One region of the Streptomyces sp. NPDC054975 genome, then DNA from elsewhere that is predicted to be linked to it. Evidence: riboswitches for the same ligand, from Rfam matches in the RefSeq annotation. Region 1 holds a riboswitch; each other region holds the start of a gene.
The links. Region 1 has a riboswitch for cyclic di-AMP ahead of ACWF79_RS27560 (M23 family metallopeptidase). Riboswitches for the same ligand answer to the same signal wherever they lie in the genome.

Region 1 (2,191 bases):
CCGGGCGCCGTCCAGACCCAGCTGCTGATCGGCCGCGTGGGCGCCGACCGGCACGACCGCGTCTGGCCCGCCCAGGTCCTCGGCACGTACTGCCTCGGCGGCACGCTCACCTCCCGCCTGGACCGCGTCCTGCGCGAGGAGAAGGGCTACACCTACGGCGTGCGGGCCTTCGGCCAGGTCCTGCGCTCCGACGCCGAGGGCAACGGCGCCGCGATGCTCGCCATCAGCGGTTCCGTGGACACCCCCAACACGGGCCCGGCACTTGACGACCTGTGGAAGGTGCTGCGCACCCTCGCCGCCGAAGGCCTCACGGACGCCGAGCGCGACGTGGCCGTGCAGAACCTGGTGGGTGTGGCGCCGCTCAAGTACGAGACCGCCGCGTCCGTCGCGGGGACGCTCGCCGACCAGGTCGAGCAGCACCTCCCGGACGACTACCAGGCGCAGTTGTACGCGCGCCTCGCCGAGACCGGCACGGTCGAGGCGACCGCGGCCGTCGTCAACGCCTTCCCGGTGGACCGGCTCGTCACCGTGCTCGTGGGTGACGCGGCGCAGATCGCGGAGCCGGTGCGCGCCCTCGGTATCGGTGAAGTGACCGTCGTCACCGGCTGATTGAGCCGACCGGAGCCGCGCTCCGGAGGCAGGTGAGGACCCCGACGTCACGGTACGTCGGGGTCCTCCTCTTTGTCCGTATTGCTGGAGAGGGTGATCGTTTGCCCTGTGGCATGTCTTACAAACTGGCGTGTCTGTTTGGTGATTGAAAGATGGTCCGCATAGCGTCGGTCCGGCTGTTCGCCAGTTGCACCCGCCGCACCCGCGGCATCGGACAGTCATCGCCGAGTCCCCGTCAGGCGCGAGCCTGGGGAGCCGGGGACCCATACGTAGTCCCTGGGGTGAATCGGACGCCTTCGCACCCGTGCGGAGGGGCCCGTAGGAGACCTTCCTGCTCCGAACCCGTCAGCTAACCCGGTAGGCGAGAAGGAAGGAAAGGATCAGCCTCTACATGGCGTTCACCCGTGCCACCGGGAAGCATCGTGGTCCGAGCCGTCTGGCGCGCCGCGGCGCAGGCATCGCCGGCATCGCGACCCTCGCCACCACCGGCGTCATCGGCACCCTGGCTTCCCCGGCGCTCGCCGACACGGAGGCCCCCTCCCCGGAGGACACCGGCCTGACCCAGGTCGTCGCCGCCGACGAGGCTCTCGCCGACACCCTCGACGCCCAGGCCGCCGCCCAGGAGCGCGAGGCCGCCGAGGCGGAGGCGAAGCGCGTCGCCGAGGCCCGCGCCAAGGCGGAGGCCAAGCGCAAGGCGGAGGCCCGCGCCAAGGAGATCCGCGAGGCCAAGGAGCGCGCCGCCCGTGAGGCCGAGCGCAAGCGCCTGAACTCCTTCCAGCTCCCCGTGGCCGGCTCGTACGTCTCCACCGGCTACCAGACCGGCGGCTCGCTGTGGTCCTCCGGCAGCCACTCCGGCGTCGACTTCCACGCCGCCTACGGCACCAAGGTCGTCTCCGTCGGCTCCGGCACCGTCGTCGAGGCCGGCTGGGGCGGCGCGTACGGCAACAACATCGTCATCCGGATGAACGACGGCACGTACACCCAGTACGGTCACCTCTCGGCCATCAGTGTCTCCGTCGGCCAGTCCGTCACCCCGGGCCAGCAGATAGGCATCTCCGGCTCCACCGGCAACTCGACCGGCCCGCACCTCCACTTCGAGGCCCGCACCACCGCCGAGTACGGCTCCGACATCAACCCGGTCGCGTACCTGCGCGCCCGTGGCGTGAACGTCTGACCCGTCCGACCGGCGAGGCCCCAGCGCACGTCGAAAAGCCCCGGCTCGTACTGAGCCGGGGCTTTTCGCTGCCCCGTTGGCCAAAAGATATCCATGATTTCTGAGGAGCCGTCGGAAATACCCCTCCGCTGCAATAGAGTCGCCGGACAACCGGTTTCGCGCGTATTAAGGCGGAGGTCGATCATGCGCATTCCCGCGCACTCGGTGTGCACGGCGATCCGGGACGACATCGTCACCGGCGTCTTCGAGCGCGGCAGCCGGCTGACCGAGGAGCAGCTGGCCCGTCGGTACGGAGTCTCCCGCGTCCCGGTCCGCGAGGCGCTGCGCACCCTGGAGTCCGAGGGCTTCGTGATCACCCGCCGCCACGCGGGCGCCCAGGTGGCCGAGCCCACCGAGCAGGAGGCGGCG
Region 2 (2,191 bases), on a different contig from region 1:
ACGCCCGCAGCCGGCTGCGGTGCGAGAACCAGCTCGTCGTCGTCCCCGGCGCCGGGCACCTCTTCGAGGAGCCCGGCACGCTGGAACAGGTCGGCGAACTCGCCGCGAACTGGTTCGCCGACCACTTCTAGGAGCTGCCCGCGCGGCGGGCAGTCGCCGGTCAGTACGGCCCGTCGACGTTGTCGATGGAGCCGTAGCGGTCCGCCGCGTAGTTGCAGGCGGCGGTGATGTTGGCGACCGGGTCGTAGAGGTCCATCGAGGTACCGGGCACGTGGTACGCGAGGAACGTCGGCTCGATCACCTGGAGCAGACCCTTGGACGGGGTGCCCTTGGCGGCGTTGGAGTCCCAGTTGTTGATGGCCTGCGGGTTGCCGGAGGACTCACGCATGATGTTGCGCTGGATCCCCTCGTACGAACCGGGGATGCCGTACTTCTGCATGATGTCCAGCGACTCGCGGATCCAGCCGTCGAGGTCGTTGGTGTAGCTCTTCGCGACCGTCTTGGCCGCCGGCGCGGCGGCCTTCTTCGCGGGGGCCGCCTTGGCCGGAGCGGCGCTGCGCTGCTGCGAGCGGTCGGCCCGGTCCGTACTCGTCGTACGGGCCGGGGCCTTCGGCTTCTGCGGGGCGGCGGCCTTTCCGCGGAGCGTCAGTTCCAGACCGGGGTGGATAAGTGACGGGTTGTCACCCACCGCGGCGCGATTGGTCTTGTACAGAGCCTTCCAGCCGCCCTGCACATTCTGCTCCTGAGCGATCACCGAAAGGGAATCACCGCGGGTGACGGTATAGGTGGTGGCGGCTGATTTCGGCGCGGCCGGAACGGATTCCACGATCTTCGTCGGCGCGCTGAGAACGGTCTTCTCGACGGAGGCGATCGCGGGAGCCGAGCTGGGCGCGGCGTGCGCGGTGGCCGTGCCGACCAGGGGCAGGGCCAGGGCGGCGCCGCCGGTGCTCGCGAGGGCGAGACCGCGGGTCAGGGGCCTTTTCTTGGGGCGCCGGTGCTTACCGTGTGCGGGCATGATGCAGTCCTCTCCGGCGCCTGCGGGGTGAGCTGTCGGGTTCGGGCTGGAGATGCCCGGCCGCGCATGCGCGACTTCACCCCGAGCCGTGCCGGAAATCCGGACCGGCGAAATGGTGGGTCCCCCGCTCCTGCCTTCGGGTGAATGAGCGGTGTTTTCGGACGGTGGCAGGATTCGGCGATCCGTCCGGGTCGAGGTGACCGTAGGCGAGAAATGTCGACCGAAACAAGACGTCGAATGCGCGGTTTATTCACGGATGAGTTCCGTGCACCGCGCGGCGCGCCTAACTTCCTTGCCCGACAAGGGGAGGGGCCGGTCGAGGAGGTCGTCGAAACGCTCGGCGTGATTCACCTCACCCGCCCTCTCATATCGGACATGCGGGGAAATGCGACCGAGTTGAGAAATCGGGCACAAGGGGCGGTAAAGCCGCTTGTGCCCGATTTGATCGGAAGTGTGGGCGTGCGTACGTCAGCCGGTGATACTCGGGGCGCCCGTCTCGATGTGGCCGGTGTAGCGGCGCGACCAGGTGCCGTCGATGTCGGCCAGGATCGTGAAGTCGTACCAGCCCTCGTGGTAGGCCACGGCGTTGAAGAAGTCCTCGCGCGAGGAGTTCGCCGGCACCGTGTACGTCCACGGCCCGTCCGTGCGGTAGGCGTTCGAGCGGATGGTGAAGGTCACCGGCCCGGCCGAGGTGTTGGACAGCTTGAAGAAGATCGCCGTCCTGCCGGTGCCCGGCTCGGTCGCGAACCGCGCCGCCACCTCGATCGCCTTGCCCGCCTTGGACGCGTCTCCGATGAAGCGCCGCAGGAAGCGGTTGGGACCCATCATCGAGATGTCGTACTTGCCCGAACCGGACCCGGTCCCGATGTTGAAGAAGTCCGTGGACGTCGTCCCCGGGTCGACCGTGTACTGCCAGGCGGCCGTGTCCCGGTGCTGGTGCGGGTGGATCGTGACATGCGCGGCACGCTTCGCCTGCGCGCCCTGGTTCGTCATCGAGAACCAGGCGAGGATCTTGCCCGACGCCCCGAACTCGAACCGGTCGAGGTTTCCGTTGACCTGGTACGGCAGGGCGCGCGCCGGGCGCGTCCCGGACTCCTGCGCCGGCAGGGCGTTGTCCTGCGGCACCGGGTTGGGCAGCGGGCCGCAGGTCGACTGCCCGATGACCTTGGCGGTGGA
Region 3 (2,191 bases), on a different contig from region 1:
ACGCGGCCACCTGGGACCGGGTCGCCGAGTGCGAGTCGGGCGGCCAGTGGAGCGCCCACTTCGGCAACGGGCTCTACGGCGGGCTGCAGTTCACCCAGGAGAGCTGGGAGCGTCACGGCGGTCTGGCGTACGCGCCGAGCGCGGACCTCGCCAGCCGTGCCCAGCAGATCGTGGTGGCCGAAAAGGCACTCGCCGCGGGTGACACGCAGTGGGCGACGTGCGCCCCGATCGCCGGGCTGACCAACGACGGCGTCAAGCCGGACGTCGTCCCCGGCCCCGCGGTCACGCCGAGCGAGCCGATCGGTCCGCTCCCGGAGTCCAACCGCACCCTCGGTCTCCCGGACGTCGTGGCTCCGCCCGAGGCGCTCGCAGGGCCCGAGACCACCCCGACTCCCTCCACGCCCTCCCCCTCCGTCACGCCGACCGCTCCCGGCACCGGCAAGCACCGGGGCGAGGCCGCCCCGGAGGAGACGGGCGAGACGACCGCGGCGGACAAGTCGCCCGAAACGGGCCGTCACGCCTCGCCGACCGACACTTCGACCGGCACCCCGACGGGCGCTCCGACCGACACGCCGGCAGCGGACGCCACCGACGAGGAGAAGGCCGCGAATCCGGGTAGTGAGGACACTGCGGACACTGCGGGCAAGAAGCCCTCCGAGGGCATCAAGGATGCTATCGGTGCATACACCGTCAAGCCCGGCGACAACCTCACCGAGATCGCCCAGCGGAACGACCTCCCCGGCGGCTGGGGCGCTCTCTACGACGCCAACCGGTCGACCGTCGGGGCCGATCCGAACCTCATCCTCCCTGGCCAGAGCCTCGATCTGACGATCGGAACGCCCGTGGAGACGGCCCCGAAGTAGGGGCGGTTCGGGGATGAATGTCCGGTTCTGTGCAAGTGAGACATGGGTCTCTTCGTCTCAACTGGCGTGTCTCGTCCGCAAACTCTCCTTCCGTCACCTCTCACCTGCGTAAACGCCCTTTGTCCCGGGGCAAGTACGGGCGTTTTGTCCCCCATGGACGTCTTTGAACTTCCCCCGGGTCTGTGTCTACGGTCGTCACCGCTCGCCACCGCGGGCCCCGTCGACCGAAACGCCGAATCCTGCCGTCGGCCGATGGGAACAGTCGTCGCGTCAAGCGCCGTAGGCAGGAGCGGGGGACCCAAGGTAAGTGCCGCCCCCGGCCGTTGAGACAGACGGCCGACGGACCGGCTTGGGGTGAAGCCGCGCGCTAGGTCGCGCGGCCGGGCAACTCACATCGGCCCGAACCCGACAGCTCACCTCGTAGGCGTCGGTGAGGAGAATCTCCATGCTGTTTTCCGCCAAGGGCAAACACCGTCGTCCCTCCAAGGCCACCCGCGCCGTCGCCCTCGCCGGTGTCGCCGGTGTCGCCGTCGCCGCCCCGCTGATGACCGCCGGCACCGCCTCGGCCGCCACCGTCTCCGAGTGGGACAAGGTCGCCCAGTGCGAGTCCGGTGGCAACTGGTCCATCAACACCGGCAACGGCTACTACGGCGGCCTGCAGTTCTCCAGCTCCACCTGGGCCGCCTTCGGGGGCACCGCGTACGCCGCGACCGCCGACCAGGCCTCCAAGTCGCAGCAGATCGCGATCGCCGAGAAGGTCCTCGCCGGTCAGGGCAAGGGCGCCTGGCCGAGCTGCGGCGTCGGCCTCTCCTCCGCCTCCCCGAACACCGGTGCCGTCGAGGAGGCGCCTGCCGCGCAGGCCGCCCCGAAGCAGGAGCGTCAGGCCGAGCAGCCGACGACCCGCAGCGAGCAGCGGACCGCCCCGAAGGCCGAGTCCAAGAAGACCGTCACCACCCCGACCGGCAAGAAGGTCAAGAAGGGCGACGGCGAGTACAAGGTCGTCTCCGGCGACACCCTGAGCACCATCGCCGCCGAGCACGACGTCAAGGGCGGCTGGGCGAAGCTCTTCGAGCTCAACAAGGACGTCGTCGAGGACGCCGACCTGATCTACCCGGGCCAGCAGCTTCACCTGAAGTGAGCCCGGCGGCTCGCGTGAGTCCGGCGGCTCACGCGAGCCCTACGACCCTCCCGCGGTGACCACCCCGGTCCGGAGCGCCTCTCCCCCGTGCGCTCCGGACCGGGGTTCCGCGCGTCCGGGGTGCCGTGAGGCGGGGGCACCCCATGGTTACCGCTGAGTAGTTCCGAGGCCTTTGGCCCCAGATGCGTGC

Region 2: it holds a riboswitch for cyclic di-AMP, as region 1 does, so the genes downstream of both, ACWF79_RS05160 (transglycosylase SLT domain-containing protein) here and ACWF79_RS27560 (M23 family metallopeptidase) in region 1, are expected to answer to the same signal.
Region 3: it holds a riboswitch for cyclic di-AMP, as region 1 does, so the genes downstream of both, ACWF79_RS18155 (transglycosylase family protein) here and ACWF79_RS27560 (M23 family metallopeptidase) in region 1, are expected to answer to the same signal.

Annotation. Positions count from the first base shown of each region.
Region 1 is NZ_JBSGWV010000042.1:37,103-39,293, forward strand. It holds gene ACWF79_RS27555 (M16 family metallopeptidase) at 1-609, shown strand, start outside; cyclic di-AMP (ydaO/yuaA leader) riboswitch at 822-987, shown strand; gene ACWF79_RS27560 (M23 family metallopeptidase) at 1,001-1,783, shown strand; gene ACWF79_RS27565 (GntR family transcriptional regulator) at 1,967-2,191, shown strand, end outside.
Region 2 is NZ_JBSGWV010000003.1:67,249-69,439, forward strand. It holds gene ACWF79_RS05155 (phosphoribosyltransferase family protein) at 1-131, shown strand, start outside; gene ACWF79_RS05160 (transglycosylase SLT domain-containing protein) at 161-1,015, opposite strand; cyclic di-AMP (ydaO/yuaA leader) riboswitch at 1,018-1,176, opposite strand; gene ACWF79_RS05165 (phosphocholine-specific phospholipase C) at 1,484-2,191, opposite strand, start outside.
Region 3 is NZ_JBSGWV010000018.1:26,244-28,434, forward strand. It holds gene ACWF79_RS18150 (transglycosylase family protein) at 1-863, shown strand, start outside; cyclic di-AMP (ydaO/yuaA leader) riboswitch at 1,129-1,305, shown strand; gene ACWF79_RS18155 (transglycosylase family protein) at 1,309-2,001, shown strand.